Regions from separate parts of the Staphylococcus chromogenes genome, predicted to be linked through region 2. Evidence: riboswitches for the same ligand, from Rfam matches in the RefSeq annotation. Region 2 holds a riboswitch; each other region holds the start of a gene.
The links. Region 2 has a riboswitch for thiamine pyrophosphate ahead of PYW36_RS08110 (ECF transporter S component). Riboswitches for the same ligand answer to the same signal wherever they lie in the genome.
Positions count from the first base shown of each region.

Region 1 (5,133 bases), 320 kb from region 2:
ATTAATTTCAAAGTTTTGCCCATTTGGAAAGCATTGGCTTTCTCAAATGAGTTAACAAAGAATTAACATTGATTTATAATTAAATCAACGAAGTTTTTACAAAAGGGATAGGACGACAGTTGAACGGAGGATTTCAAATGATTAGAAAAAAGAAGGATAAGTTTATGGAGCGCCTAGAGGATATGATTTATAACCTTGACCGTGCTGCAGAAGAATTCGGCAAAATGGATTTCAACTCGCATTTAGATTTACGTACATATGCAGATAATATCAAAACGTATGAATCTCATGGAGACGATTTAATGCATCAAGTCATTACAGACTTAAACCAAACGTTTATCACTCCTATTGAACGTGAAGATATTATGTCTTTATGTAATGCCATTGATGATGTCTTAGATGCGATGGAGGAGACATCAGCAATGTTCGAAATGTATTCTATCGAATATACAGATGAGTATATGGCTGAATTCGTAGACAATATCCAAAAAGCAATCGGTGAAATGAAGCTAGCGATTGGCTTAATGACTGAGAAAAAACTATCTCACATGCGCGTACATTCAATTAATATCAAAGAATATGAAACAAACTGTGACGGTATTTTACGTCAATCGATTAAACATATTTTCAACAGTGAAACAGATCCAGTGACATTAATTAAAATTAAAGACATCTATGAGAGCTTAGAAAATATTGCTGACCGTTGTCAAACAGTAGCAAATAATTTTGAAACAATTATTATGAAAAATAGCTAAGGAGTATCAATCTTATGGAATTTTTAGTGCTGATAACGGTGGCTATTATTATCTTTTCATTAGTGTTTGATTTTATTAATGGATTTCACGATACTGCAAATGCAGTAGCCACTGCTGTTTCTACACGTGCGTTAGCACCAAGACACGCGATTTTATTAGCAGCAATCATGAACTTTATTGGAGCATTAACATTTACAGGTGTTGCAACGACAATTACGAAAGATATCGTCGATCCATTTACAATTAAAAATGGTTTAGTGGTAGTATTAGCAGCCATTTTAGCAGCCATTGTATGGAACCTTGTGACTTGGTATTTTGGTATTCCAAGTTCATCATCTCATGCATTAATTGGAGCGATTGCAGGTTCAGCGGTTGCATCTGCGGGCTCATTCAGTGTTTTACATTTTCAAGGTTTCACTAAAATTGTTTTAGTGCTTTTACTCTCACCTGTGATTGCATTTATTGTAGGTTTTATTATCTATTCGATTGTTAAAAAAGTATTTAAAAACGCAAATTTGGCACGGACAAATCAAAATTTCCGTTTCTTCCAGATTTTCACAGCAGCATTACAATCGTTTTCACATGGGACAAACGATGCCCAAAAGTCTATGGGGATTATCACGATGGCTTTAATTGTGGCCAATCTCCAAACGAATGTTGAACCTGCGTTATGGGTGAAAATTTCTTGTGCGGCTGCGATGGGTATTGGTACCGCTGTCGGAGGATGGCGCATTATTAAAACAGTAGGTGGAAATATCATGAAAATTCGTCCTGCTAATGGTGCGGCGGCTGATTTAGCTTCAGCCTTAACGATTTTCACAGCATCTTATTTACATTTCCCACTTTCAACGACACACGTTGTATCTTCATCTATTTTAGGTGTAGGTTCAGCTAACCGTATTAAAGGTGTACATTGGAATACAGCGAAACGTATGATTGTCACATGGGTTATCACGTTGCCTATTACCGCTGTGATTGCAGCTATATTTTTTCTTATCTTGAATCTCTTTTTATAAATATTAATAAAGGACAGGTGGTATAAGAGCACCTGTCTTTTCTCTATGTCAAAAACACCCGGCAAAGGGGAATGAAGGGGAAGAGCCTTCATTTATAACATTTTCTTTTATGATATTGATTTTCCACATTGTTCATCAACAAAAATAACGAGTGAGGACCACGCCTCACTCGTTATTTTTATTTAAAATACTTCAACAGTGGATGAAGAGAATTTAATAAATGTAATTAATGAATATAATTGTAAGATGATGCGATTGATGCAGGGATTGTACGATAATCCGGAGTACCAGGAGGTGTATTATAATTCATTTCAGAAATTAAAATACTACCATCTGGGTTCACTTGTTCAACGTATGCGACATGTCCCACAGGGCCTTCATAATTTTGCATGATTGAACCGACCGTAGGATTGTGGTCGACCGTATAACCGTCAGCCGCAGCGTTTGCTGCCCAATGATCTGCATTCCACCAATATGTACTGATAGGTTGTCCCGCTTCTGCACGTTTGTTGAAGACATGCCATGTACATTGACCCCAGTCATATAAGTTTTGATGATTAAATGTTGGTGATGTATAGCCGCTATCTGGAGTTGTTGTTCCACTTGGTGATCCAGAAATTGTTGTGCTATTACCACCTGACCCTCCAGGGATAGTCAATGTTTGGTTAGGGAAAATAAGGTAACCATTAAGTTGGTTTGCATTCATGATGTCTTGTGCCGTTACGCCATATTGCGCAGCGATAATATCCAAAGATTCACCGGCACGTACAGTATGCGTTTGACCTTGTGATAATTGAGGCGCTGTTGTATTTTGACTATTATTCTCATTGCTTGACCCAATCGTCAATACTTGACCTGGAAAGATAATGTGGTTTGATAAGTTATTGTCTTGAGTAAGTTGATCTACTGAAACACCATATTGTTGTGCGATAGACCAAATAGATTCACCAGATTGTACCGTATGTTGTGTTGATGCCTCCGCATCCTGATGAACGAGTAATGCCGCTGCTCCAGAAGTGAATGTAAGTGCAAAAGCAAATTTTTTCAAGGTATTGCCCCCTTATTTCATAATTTGTTTCTCATAAATTTGATACGTATTTAAGATTCTCTTACATGGTATCAAAAATGAGGGGTGATATGTGACTTGTTACAAATGTGTAATATTGTAAAAAACAAAATTCAGTTTAATGAGCATTTGCAACTGGTGACACAATAGGACTTTAGACCTATACCCTATTTTAAGATAGACAAAATATTAAAATGGTTGTAATAATAGTGAGACTGTTTTAGCATAAAATAGTAAATTTGAAACAAAAAGGGGGGATTGTATTGTCAGCTCAAACAAGACCATCGGTGTCGAAGCATCCATTTCAATACGGAAAAGTTTGGCTATTTTTCACATATTATTGGGTGATATTTGGTATTGCCACGTATTTTGGACAATTTTTGCCGCTTGAATGGCGTAAACCCTTGTCTATTGTTTTACTTGTTTTAATCCTCTTAACGATGATTGTACAAAGGGCACGATTTAGTGGGCCCATCATGTCACATATCTACACAATCGTTTCTGGACTGTTATCTTATGCGGCTTTTACAGTAGCTTTACAAGATTTAGGACCGAGTGTTTTCTTTAAAAATGTTCTTTTAGCCATTGTCGGATTTATTATTTTTGGAATGATTGGTTTCTTTATGATAAAAGATGCCTCTAGTTTAGGAAAATATTTGTTTGTCACGCTTGTCGCATTAATTGTCGCGAGTTTAGTCGGTTGGTTTATCCATAATCCGATATATCATACACTTATTTCTGTGGTTGGCTTGTTGCTTTTTTTACTTTATACGTTGTATGATTTTAATAGAATGAAAAGAGGGGCCTATTCTCCAAGGGAAATGGGTTTCAATTTATTCTTAAACTTATTTAGAATCATCCGTTACGTGCTCAATCTTGCACGTTACGTTCGCCGATAAAATTAAATAATTGATGTTTCCACTGGAAGTGCCATGAATAATGGCTGAGATTAAAATAGTGATTTTAAAATTCCCGGACCTGATCCAGATAATGCTGGCGTAGGAAAGTGGCACGTATTCATGCATTAAAGCTATTTTTCTATGTCTAGAAAAGTAGCTTTTTTTATTGGAGGAATAAAATTTGATTATTGCAGTCACACCATATGAATTATTACATCGTCATCATCAACAACGTTTAATTCTAATTGAACCCTATATCGACGGAGTCATCTTACGGACACCTACTGAAGCTGATGATTTAAAGATTTGGGTTACAACATTAATAAATAAAGGATTTCCAAAGTCAAAAATCATCATCCATTCTAACGTGCAATGTGCTGAACAATTGGGCATTAGACGTATACATTTTCGTGAATATGAATGGCCAACTGCATTTCGTGTAGAAGAGTGGGAAGTAAGCATGTCCGTTCACTCGGAAAGCGCTATTGAATTTGCTAAAGTACAAGGTGCAAAGTTTGGACTTTATGGCCATTTGTTCAATACATCCTCTAAACACAATCAGCCCCCAAGGACGGTGAGTGAAGTCAGACAAGCTTTAAATTGTCATTTTCCTCTCGTCGCAATTGGCGGTATTAATGACACAACAGTTGCAGAGATACCTAGTAAATTTTCGGGGATTGCGATGATTGGTAGTGCGTTTCATCAAAACTTAGATGAATTTAAGTATATTGTTCAGCAATGGTATGAAAAAGGGGGTGAAGGCAGTGAATGTAGAAATTAATGGGCAATCCCAACTGTTAAATGAAGGAGCAACGGTGTTCGATCTCATTCAACAATTCGGTATAGAAAGTAAACGCATGGTCGTAGAATTAAACGGTCATGTAGTGAAACGTTCTTTATGGGATAAACAATCTCTTTCAGACAATGATCGGATTGAAATTTTAGAATTTGTAGGAGGCGGTTAAGTTGTTTAAAATAGCGGATTATACTTTTAACTCAAGATTATTTTTAGGAACAGGAAAGTTTGAAAATGCTGAAGTTCAAAAAAAAGCCATTCATATTTCAGAAACGGAAGTCTTAACTTTCGCCGTAAGACGTATGAGTTTATATGATGAAGCATTACCGAACCCTTTAGCTGAGGTGGATTTAGAGCAATTTATCACTTTTCCGAATACCGCGGGCGCTAAATCGGCAGAGGAAGCTGTGCGCATTGCAGAGATTGCGAATGAGGCTGGCATATGCGATATGATTAAAGTTGAAGTGATTGGCGATGACGATACGTTATTACCAGATCCGATTGAGACGTATAAAGCATGCGATATTTTGTTGAAAAAGGGCTATATCGTTTGCCCATATATTTCTGATGATGTCGTGTTAGCTAAACGTTTAGAACAATT
Region 1 covers NZ_CP118953.1:1,967,594-1,972,726, reverse strand. Annotated here, with positions in the region: gene PYW36_RS09620 (DUF47 domain-containing protein) at 138-755, shown strand; gene PYW36_RS09615 (inorganic phosphate transporter) at 770-1,771, shown strand; gene PYW36_RS09610 (CHAP domain-containing protein) at 1,998-2,819, opposite strand; gene PYW36_RS09605 (Bax inhibitor-1/YccA family protein) at 3,101-3,736, shown strand; TPP riboswitch at 3,751-3,859, shown strand; gene PYW36_RS09600 (thiamine phosphate synthase) at 3,918-4,517, shown strand; gene thiS (sulfur carrier protein ThiS) at 4,501-4,701, shown strand; gene PYW36_RS09590 (thiazole synthase) at 4,703-5,133, shown strand, end outside.
Region 1: another riboswitch for thiamine pyrophosphate. It lies ahead of PYW36_RS09600 (thiamine phosphate synthase); the one in region 2 lies ahead of PYW36_RS08110 (ECF transporter S component).

Region 2 (5,133 bases):
AATTGACTCCCTTGAAGCGCTGCAGCCATTTTCACTCGGTTTTTCATATCATCCGTCATTTTATTCACTTGCTTATGATCTAAGCCATAAATTTTATTAACATCTTCAATGATGTCGCGCATGAGTTTCATATCAACACCAAAATCAAATCCTGGAATAGGAATGACTGTTGCACCGGAAGATAGTAAAGCTTTCTTTTTAATCAATGCTTCAGCATGCTCACGACGTTTTTGAATGTCTACCTCTGTTTTAGGTAACACGTCTTTAACTTGGATATCTTCTATATTTAAAAATTTATTTTCAACCTTTTGTGTGATTTTATTTTTAATTCCCATGATTATTGCCACCTTTCAAGTATGTCGTAACAATATATACCCCCTATTTATCCCTCTCATGCTTAATTGTCACGAAGACTACTTTCAAATATTTAGAGGGCTTGTAGTGCTTATTCGTTTTAAAATCTTTAGGCAATCCCATGACTTCATCAATTTCGTAGTGGACGCCTGCAGAAGCCAACGTCTTTTTAATCGTATTTTTAAATGCATTCAACGTATACATACTATGATTAGTACTTAAGATTAACGTTCCATTCGGATTTAAAATTTGTAAAGCTTGTTCAATGAGTTGATCATAATCTTTTAATACTGAAAAAGTCTTCTTTTTATTACGTGCAAAACTTGGCGGATCAATCACAATAGTGTCATATGAAAGCCCATGGCGAAGGGCATATTTATAAAAATTAAACGTATCCATCACATAGATATGTTGTGAATCGGGATTTATGCCATTAATACCAAAATTTTCTTCGGTAAGTTGTCGAGAACGATTGGCCAAGTCTACACTTGTAGTGATGGCTCCTTGCGTCGCCGCTATGACAGAAAATGCCCCTGTATAACTAAACAAATTTAACACTTGTCTTCCTTCGCTATAATAGTCTCTTAGTTTTTTACGCACTTCTTTTTGATCGAGAAATATGCCTGTCATGGGGCCATCATTTAAGTGTACATTGTAAAATGTAAAATTTTCTTCCACAATAATTGGAAATTGGGGTTCTTCCCCTGTTACCCAACCACTTTGAATAGCATCATTTTTAAAACGTGTTTTTTCATAAATCGAAGTATAAGAAAAGACCGTTTTCATCGCTTCAATAACTGCAGTTCTAAACTGATAAATACCTTCAGAATACCACTGAATTAAAAGATGCCCATTATAGTTGTCGATGGTTAAACCGCCAATGCCATCTCCTTCACCGTTAAAGAGACGAAAAGCATTTGTACCTTCACGTTCCTCATAATATTTTCTTATTTCATAAGCTTCTTTGAATTTTTCTTCAAAAAATGACTGATCTATAGCTTCTTTTTCATCGTAGGACAAAACCCATCCCAACCCTTTATGTTGACGGCCGACATAACAGGTTGCGATATAAATATCTGTAGATGACTTTAAATGAAATAAGTCTCCCTCTTTTAAACGATCACTTTTAAATAAATCTTGTTCATCAATTAAAGGATATTGATTGAAATACTTTGCTTCTTTACCTTTATTTAAAATTGCTGTTTTCATCATTTCAGCCTCTCTATTTTCATTTATTATAGTGTAACACGAAAAACTAAACTTTCTTTCATATTTCAAAAAGAGAGCGATAGCAAATGTAGCTTTCATTTACTATCACTCTCTTTATTTACCTATTATTGTCTAAATTCTCCTTGTTCTTCCATTTTTTCCGGTGAGGGTTGTCGCAACTGAAATACGAATGCGACAATTGCCGGTATTAACATCAGTACAAGGATGGGTGTAATAAAAATGGATAACATTAATCCATGCACCAAAATGACAATATACTCAGTCATTAACTTGAAGAATAAAATACTAATCATAAATAATTTCAAGTAATAATGACGCCCTTTTAACATATTCGTCACGGATGTCCAAATAAAAATGGTCACAATCACTAATAATAAGAATAAGCTAATCCATTCATACACGTATTGTGTTTGTGAAAGTTGCCAATCTCCAGACATAAATAAACTGTTACGGTTTTTAAACTCTACCAATATAAAGAAAAATAAAATGACGCCACAAGCAATGCTTACATATTCGCGTTTTAACCATTTTGGTCGATGTAAAAATGAAGGGATATCATCTTCTTCTAATTTTGCCCAACCAAACCATTTTTCTTTTATTGTCTCACGTTTGTGTCTCAACTTTTCAATATCGATACTGCGTCGTGTTCGATGAGAAAAATCTTGTGTTAATTCATTTGTACGTGCCTGAAAATCTTTAAAGTGATATTGCGATTGGCCTGTAAAACTATATTTTTTACTTCGAGAATACGGGTTTTCTTCCCCAGTAATTTCTTCCTCAGTCATCGGTAAAGCTCGGCGTAAAAATAGGAAATTCCAAATGGCCATTTGACCTAACAACCATAAAATAACAAAGAATGTATTGATACTTAATACATCAATTGGGGCCACTTGTCGCTCTTCAATGCGTCCGTAAAGCGCGAGTTGTCCCAAAATATAACACACGCCATAGCTCACAATAATCCATAAATAGTGTTTTTTGCGATTAAAAGGATTGAGTTCATCTTTATAGGCAATATATCCTATATGTATTAAAAAAGGAATGACAAACACAAATGCCGCAAAACCGTAAACTTGTGACATAAAAATAAGGGTTAAAACAAAATAAATAATCCCAATAAGTAAAAATAAAATTGAAATATCATAGTCGAAACGTGTTGTATTCGTTAAAGTTCTCCCTATAAAAATCATAAAAATACCGAAAAGTAAAATGATTATGCCACTTACTAAAGGGATTTCACCAATATAATTACTCATCACGCGAATAATTTCATTGAAAAATGCCATAATAAAGTCCCACAAATTATCGATGTTAATTGCAGGCTTTTTATGTTCATTAAATTGGTGAATCAATGGGATATTAAGAAAGATAATAATACTTAGTAAAATAGAAACTGCACCGATGATATAACTATAAATCACCTCGGTGTATTTATTAAACAAAGACATCCGCTTCACCTCACAATTATTATATACGAAGACGCAGTTCATGTCTTTATAAAAAAGAAATCTCATTCTTTAGATGGAGAAACATTTATTGCGCGAGATTTTAGCAAAATCACGTATTTTTTATAAATCAATTATGAACATACCACTTTCAATGTATTTAAATATATTATCTTTTTGTAGCAATTTAAAACATACTTTTTTAGTACGAATTTTACATTCCTGTATTATACCAAAAGTTACATATGTTTGTACCCTTTCTTCTCATGTTTATTATTTTTAAATACGGGAATGTTTTTAGAAGAATACATTAAAGGAGCGATGTATCATGTCTAAAGAAGATATTAAAAAAGCAGCAGAAAATGCTAAAGACAAAGAACAAGAATTAAAAGATAAAAAAGACGACACAAAAGATGGCGTTGAAAAAACGAAAGACGATATTCAAAGTACTTTTGACTAATTATTAAAGTATCTCAATATTAAGAGACGAGCGAATAAGCCCGTCTCTTTTTTGATTTGCATTATAGTGATTATATATTGTTTGAATCACATGTTAAAAATTTAAAACTGGACTTTTTTTCAATGAATATTACCCGTTTCATAACATTGACATTCGCACAAGTCAGGTGTATATTAACGTTATTAATTAAATAGAAACGCACTAGGGGTGTGAAAACTGAGATGAGGTATTCACCTCAAACCCTTTGAACCTGAACTAGATGATACTAGCGTAGGAAAGTGTGATGACAACTCAAATTCAACAGATGACGTATGTCTTCTTCCGTTCTCAATAATGATTTGTAGTTTCAAATACACTTTCACACAGTACCTAGTTCAGGTGCTGTGTTTTTTATTGAGGAGGATATTTATGCGTAAGAAGCAAGGGTTAACTTTATCTGATATTTTGGTTACTGTACTTATTGCGGTCATTTTTGCAGTCATTTATAACATTTGGTGGATTGCATATTATACGGTTCAACCTATCGGATTGCATATTGATCAACTGATGTACGGCATGTGGTTTGCTGCAGCCGTTGTCGCTTATTTAATCATTCCGAAAATGGGGATTGCTTTAATTGCTGAGTTTGCAGCGGGTGCTGGAGAAACCATTGTCATGGGTCGATTTGATATTCCTACTATTATATATGCCATTCTTCAAGGTTTAGCTTGTGAAATTGTGTTTGCGATTTTCAAATACAAATCTCGTACATTTATGGTAAGTCTACTTGCAGGTATGGCAGCTGCGCTCATTAGCTTTCCAGTAGATTGGTATTATGGTTATTTGAATGAAGTAGCGACATGGAATTTAATTTTACTCATTGTTTTCCGTTTAATTAGTGGTGCGATACTTGCAGGTGTGTTCCCTTATTTTCTTGTAAAAGCACTAGACAAAACCGGAGTTACGAAATTATTTCGTCCTGCATCAAAAGAGGATTATGACACGTTATAAGGAGTATGCCAGGTGTTAAAAGCAACAAATTTACGATTAAAATACCCGAGTGCGCCACATAAAATTTTTGATGGACTCGATATCGAAATTAAAGATAAAGAAAAAGTACTTTTACTAGGCCCTTCTGGTTCTGGTAAAAGTACACTATTAAATGTTTTAAGTGGAATTGTTCCCCACTTAATTGATTTACCTATGAAATACGATTCATTAACCATTTCACAAAATGCGGGCGTTATTTTCCAAGATCCTGATGCACAGTTTTGTATGCCACAAGTAAATGAAGAATTAGCATTTATTCTTGAAAACTTACAAATACCACGAAAAGAAATGGATGCGAAAATCCAAGCAGCACTAGAAGCAGTTGGTCTTGATATTAATCCAAAGCAAGCTATTCATCAACTCAGTGGAGGCATGAAACAAAAACTCGCGATTGCTGGAACATTGCTTCAACAAACTGACACGCTCTTTTTAGATGAACCTACAGCAATGCTCGATACTGAAGCAACAGAAAATCTTTGGCAACTCTTACGTACACTTTGGAAAGATCAAACCGTATTGATTGTCGAACATAAAGTAGAACACATTTGGGATTACGTCGATCGTGTCATTTTAATGAATCAACATGGGCAAATCATTCAAGAAGGCGCGCCAAAT
Region 2 covers NZ_CP118953.1:1,652,255-1,657,387, forward strand. Annotated here, with positions in the region: gene PYW36_RS08090 (hypothetical protein) at 1-335, opposite strand, end outside; gene PYW36_RS08095 (class I SAM-dependent rRNA methyltransferase) at 379-1,563, opposite strand; gene auxA (lipoteichoic acid stability factor AuxA) at 1,689-3,032, opposite strand; gene graF (glycopeptide resistance-associated protein GraF) at 3,358-3,489, shown strand; TPP riboswitch at 3,683-3,783, shown strand; gene PYW36_RS08110 (ECF transporter S component) at 3,898-4,479, shown strand; gene PYW36_RS08115 (ABC transporter ATP-binding protein) at 4,492-5,133, shown strand, end outside.

Region 3 (5,133 bases), 570 kb from region 2:
ATTAAAGCAGTAGAAGCTTATTTAAGAAATGGTTATGATGAATCTGAACTTACGGTTATTAGTAAAGAAAAATTAGAAACGAAACGTTTTAACGACAGTCAAATTCAGCATAAATCAACAAATGGCACAGTAAGTGATAAATTTATGCGCATGTTTATTGGTGAAGATGCTGAAGGTGCAGCACTCAGTCGCTATGATTTCGGTGAAGACCAAACTGAAGATTTAAAGCAAGATCTTAACAATAATAAAATTGTTGTCATTGCCCAAAAAGATAAAGTGAACCATGGTGAAGTTGCGAAAAATAATGCTGCTTATATGAATGAATCTACAGATAATCATAAACCTTCTGAACATAAAGGCGATATTGAATAAAATTCAACTAACGTCCACGTTCAATGGTAGAATCGATAGGGTTAGGACATAGTGCCCCCTATAAATAGATAGCCATCAAAATTTACGCTTAGATAAATTTTGATGGCTATTTTAATCCGACTTAAACAATTGAATAGTCAAGCATCATCAAATATATGAAATGATTTATGTTATAGTCCCCTTCAACATTACTATCGTTCTTTCACATCTATGCTATACTGTTATCAATCAAGAGAGGTGAACGACATGAAATTTGTACAAATAAAATCGACCAAAGATCAATGGTTCGAACCGGCCATCGACTTTTATATGGATAAACTTGATCCTCTTGTCACCGAGGACGAATCGGTCTTTGTGCAATCTTTAAAAACTGAAAAGACACAAAACGATTACGTCTTTTTAGTGGGCATTGACAATGATAAAGTGGTTAGTTTTTCAACTGCACACTATGAAGCAACAACAAATACAGGTTTTATCGTTTATTTAATTGCTGAGCCTGGCGATCACTGTGAAACGTATTTAGCTGAAACATTAAACGAGGTAGAAAAAGGCGTGAACCGTTTATCACATCAACTCCATGGTCGTGATGTGAATTTCTTTATGTTTGAATCTACTCTCGAAAGTGAAGATGTCGATGAACAAACTGCTAAGGATATTGCTTTTCGTCGCCGTTTCTTAACAGAACATGGATTTGAAAAACAAACACAAATCGACTACGTACAACCTTCCCTCGACCGTAATGGGAAACCTGTACCGCTAGACCTTTACAATAAGGCAAATATTCCTTTGACAAAGGATATTTACGGCACAAGCGTTAAGTCTTGCTATATTTTAAAATATGTCTTTGCCAATCGTATTCCACGTCGAGTGATTTATCCGTTATTGATTAAAATGAATTTAAGTAAAGATATGAATGCATAAGTCCTTGAAATCCCTTCTTAAAGCCGTTACAATAATGTAGAGGTAAGGCTGACGGGTCACTGAACTCAGACTACCGTGGGTCTAAATAGACTGACAGAAAGGATTCATTCATATGCTAACAAAAGAGTTTGCACTTAAATCAGAGCTTAGCGAAAAACAAGTGCGTAAAATTGTACAGCACCTAGAAGAACGTGGCTACCAGTTGAAAAAAACCGAATATAGAGGCCGTGAAGCGACCGACTTTCAAGAAGAGGATATCGAATTATTCCAAGAAATTGCTGAACGTGTCGGCCGTACGAACAGTTATGAACTCGCATTCGAAGAGCTCGAAAAAGAAAAAGACTTTTTACAAGTCATCGTAAAAGAAAATCCTGATAACTTACCATCAGATCAACAATTTCCACAAGTGATGCAAGAGTTAAAAGCTGAAATCAACAAAATGCGCGAAGAACGTCAATTATTAGGACAAATGATTTCACAAGTTCATCAACAACAAGAAGAATTAAAAACATTACATAATCAACTCAATAATCAACTCGAAACAAATACAAAATCATTAAACGCAATGACAGAACATCAAAAACTTCAAGCTGAACAGTTAACAAAAACACAAGAAAGCATTGAAACACAAACAAAAGAACAAAAAGAATTGGCGACTACAATTAAAAACAGTCACCAACAAAAAGGATTTTGGGCACGCCTATTCGGAGGCTAAGCCTTTATCATAAAATTAAATACGATGTGCTAGGGGTGCTCTAATTGAGCTGAGAAAGATGTCATCTTAACTCTTTGAACCTGAAGTGGTTAGTACCAACGAAGGGAAGCTATTTTAACTTATGAATTGAATGTATACACTTTACTGAACTTATAGAAAATAGGCCTACATTCTTTCTCACCATGAATCTAGGGCGCGACCTCTTGCACATTGTGTAGGAGGTTTTTTTATGGAACAAATTGTGATTATTGGTGGAGGTGTAATAGGACTCTCTATTGCACGTCATCTTGCCGACGCTCACTGCGAGGTTTCTATTATTGATCGTTCGACACCGAGAATGAATGCATCTTATGCAGCAGGAGGAATGTTAGGGGCACAAAATGAATTTTTCGAAGAGAGTCCACTTTATCGTTTGGCGATGAAAAGTCGTGCATTAATGCCAAATACTGCCTATCGTTTACATCAAGAGACAGGCATTGATATCGAATTTCAATCCTATGGGCTCATTAAACTTGCGACAGAGACGCGTCATGTTAACGCTCTACGCGCTCAGTATACATTTTTAAAACAAGATGATCACCGTCTCCATTGGTACAACAACCATGCACTTCAACAACATTTTCCTCAACTTAATCCTGAGACGACGGCGGCATTCAAAATACATGATGATGGCCAAGTGAATGCGCATTTATACACAAAAGCGCTCACACAAGCAGTAGCCTTACAAAAAAATACAACTCTTCATTTAAATACAGAAGTCTTAGACATCACTCAACACGTGGAAGGGGGTTATACATTAAACACTTCTGCATGTCACATTCATGCGAACATCTTAGTGGTTGCGGCCGGCGCATGGAGTGGTCAATTACTCCAATCTTTAAATGTGGACCTTCCTACTCGTCCAGTAAAAGGCGACGTCAAACTTATACAAGCCTCCCGCCCGATTCTGAATACAACCTTATTTAATATGAATGGGTGTTATATCGTTCCTAAAAAAACGAATCGCTATTTAATAGGTGCAACTTCAGAAGTAGACAATTGGTCCACTCAAAACCATCCCGATAATTTAAAATGGTTAGATGCTAAAAGCCAAGCCATGCTCCCCCAATTGAGACATGAACAGACCCTCAAAACGTGGACTGGTATTCGTCCAATTACAGAAGACGGCTGGCCCGTGATGGGCAAAGCTTCAGACACGCTATTTGTTTCAACCGGCCACTATCGCAATGGTATTCTTCTATCTCCGATTGTAGGGAAACTCATAGCGCAAGCGATTCAAGGAGATTCAGAAGCCTTACGTGAGCTCCAACCCTTTTCACCACAAATTCGACAAAAATAAAAAGAGCTTGCTTTTAAGTGTCTTACCGATTATCCTTATTATATAAATCGGAATTAGAAGGAAGCGTACACATTATGTCAACATTATTCATTATTATTAACTTAGTCGTTTTCGTCTTAGCACTCATCGGGCTTTGGTGGATGGCTAAAAAACATATTAAATTCCCTAAACGTGTCTTTCTCGCACTCGGTTTAGGGATTGTTTTAGGTTTAATCTTACATCTCACATACGGTTCAAGTAGTAAAATCACGACGCAAACAACTGAATGGATCAGTATTGTCGGAGAAGGTTATATTTCTTTATTAAAAATGATTGTAATCCCGTTAGTTTTTGTATCAATTGTCGTTGCATTTACAAAAATTGACATCGGCGAAAAGTTCGCAAAAATGGGCGGACTCATTTTTATGTTTTTAATTGGAACTGTGGCCATTGCTGCAGTCGTAGGCATTGTTTATGCGATGCTTTTTGGCTTAGACGCCTCTTCTATCGACCTTGGCCAAGCTGAAAATGCACGTAGTTCTGAAATTACGAGCCAGGCGAAAGAAATGACAGCTACAACTTTACCAACACAAATTTTAGAATTATTACCTGCAAATCCATTTTTAGATTTCACAGGCGCACGTGCAACATCGACTATCGCGGTTGTTATTTTTGCTGCATTTATCGGTTTTGCCTTTTTACGTGTTTTACGTAAAGAACCTGAAAAAGGTCATATTCTTAAACGGGGTATCGATGCCATTTACGCACTTGTCATGGCGATTGTAACTTTTGTTTTGCGCTTAACACCTTATGGTATTTTAGCGATTATGATTACAACGATTGCAACAAGTGATTTTGCGGCCATTTGGACATTAGGTAAATTCGTTATTGCGTCTTATGCTGCATTAATTACGATGTATTTGATTCACATGATTATTTTAGTATTGTTAGGTATCAATCCCCTACAATATGTTAAGAAAACCGCTGAAGTAATTTTATTTGCGTTCACGTCACGCTCCAGTGCAGGCGCATTACCGCTCAACATCCAAACACAAACACAACGCCTTGGTGTCCCATCAGCGATTGCTAACTTCTCTGGTTCATTTGGCTTATCGATAGGCCAAAACGGTTGTGCGGGTATTTATCCAGCCATGCTTGCCATCATGGTTGCACCTGTCGCAGGCGTTGAAGTAGACTGGCAATTCATCCTCACACTTATCGTTGTTGTCGTATTGAGTTCATTTGGTGTAGCCGGTGTAGGAGGCGGTGCTACATTTGCATCCATCCTTGTACTATCTGCACTCAATTTGCCGGTAGGTCTCGCAGGGGTCTTAATTTCTGTTGAACCTTTAATTGATATGGGCCGTACCGCACTCAACGTCAACGATTCCATTCTTGCAGGGACAGGTACCGCAAAACTGACAAAACAATTAGATGAAAATCAATTCAAATCTAACCACTACGATGAGCTTGCTTCTGAGCATTAATTAAAAAGAGGTCGCGACATTACGTTCGCGACCTCTTTTTTTGTTTATCTCTTTAAACGCTCTTCACGCAAATATTAAAGCACTTCTGCCATTTTAAGAACTCAATCTTTCTCTTCAATCGTTTATTTTTTGTTGAAGCCTGATAATTGAAGCCATTCAAGCATTTCTAAGCGTTGTTTACTTCCCATAAATTGTGCGATTTGTTCTGACCATGTTTCCGTACGTTCGCCGTTCGTGCGTGTTTTATAATAGTTTGAGACCGTTTCATCATACGCTTCAATTTGTTCTGCAAGTTTTTGATCCTCGCGCTCATATTCATC
Region 3 covers NZ_CP118953.1:2,226,674-2,231,806, forward strand. Annotated here, with positions in the region: gene PYW36_RS10890 (general stress protein) at 1-372, shown strand, start outside; gene PYW36_RS10895 (hypothetical protein) at 619-1,293, shown strand; gene PYW36_RS10900 (hypothetical protein) at 1,406-2,008, shown strand; TPP riboswitch at 2,030-2,132, shown strand; gene thiO (glycine oxidase ThiO) at 2,238-3,347, shown strand; gene PYW36_RS10910 (L-cystine transporter) at 3,422-4,813, shown strand; gene nfsA (oxygen-insensitive NADPH nitroreductase) at 4,936-5,133, opposite strand, start outside.
Region 3: another riboswitch for thiamine pyrophosphate. It lies ahead of thiO (glycine oxidase ThiO); the one in region 2 lies ahead of PYW36_RS08110 (ECF transporter S component).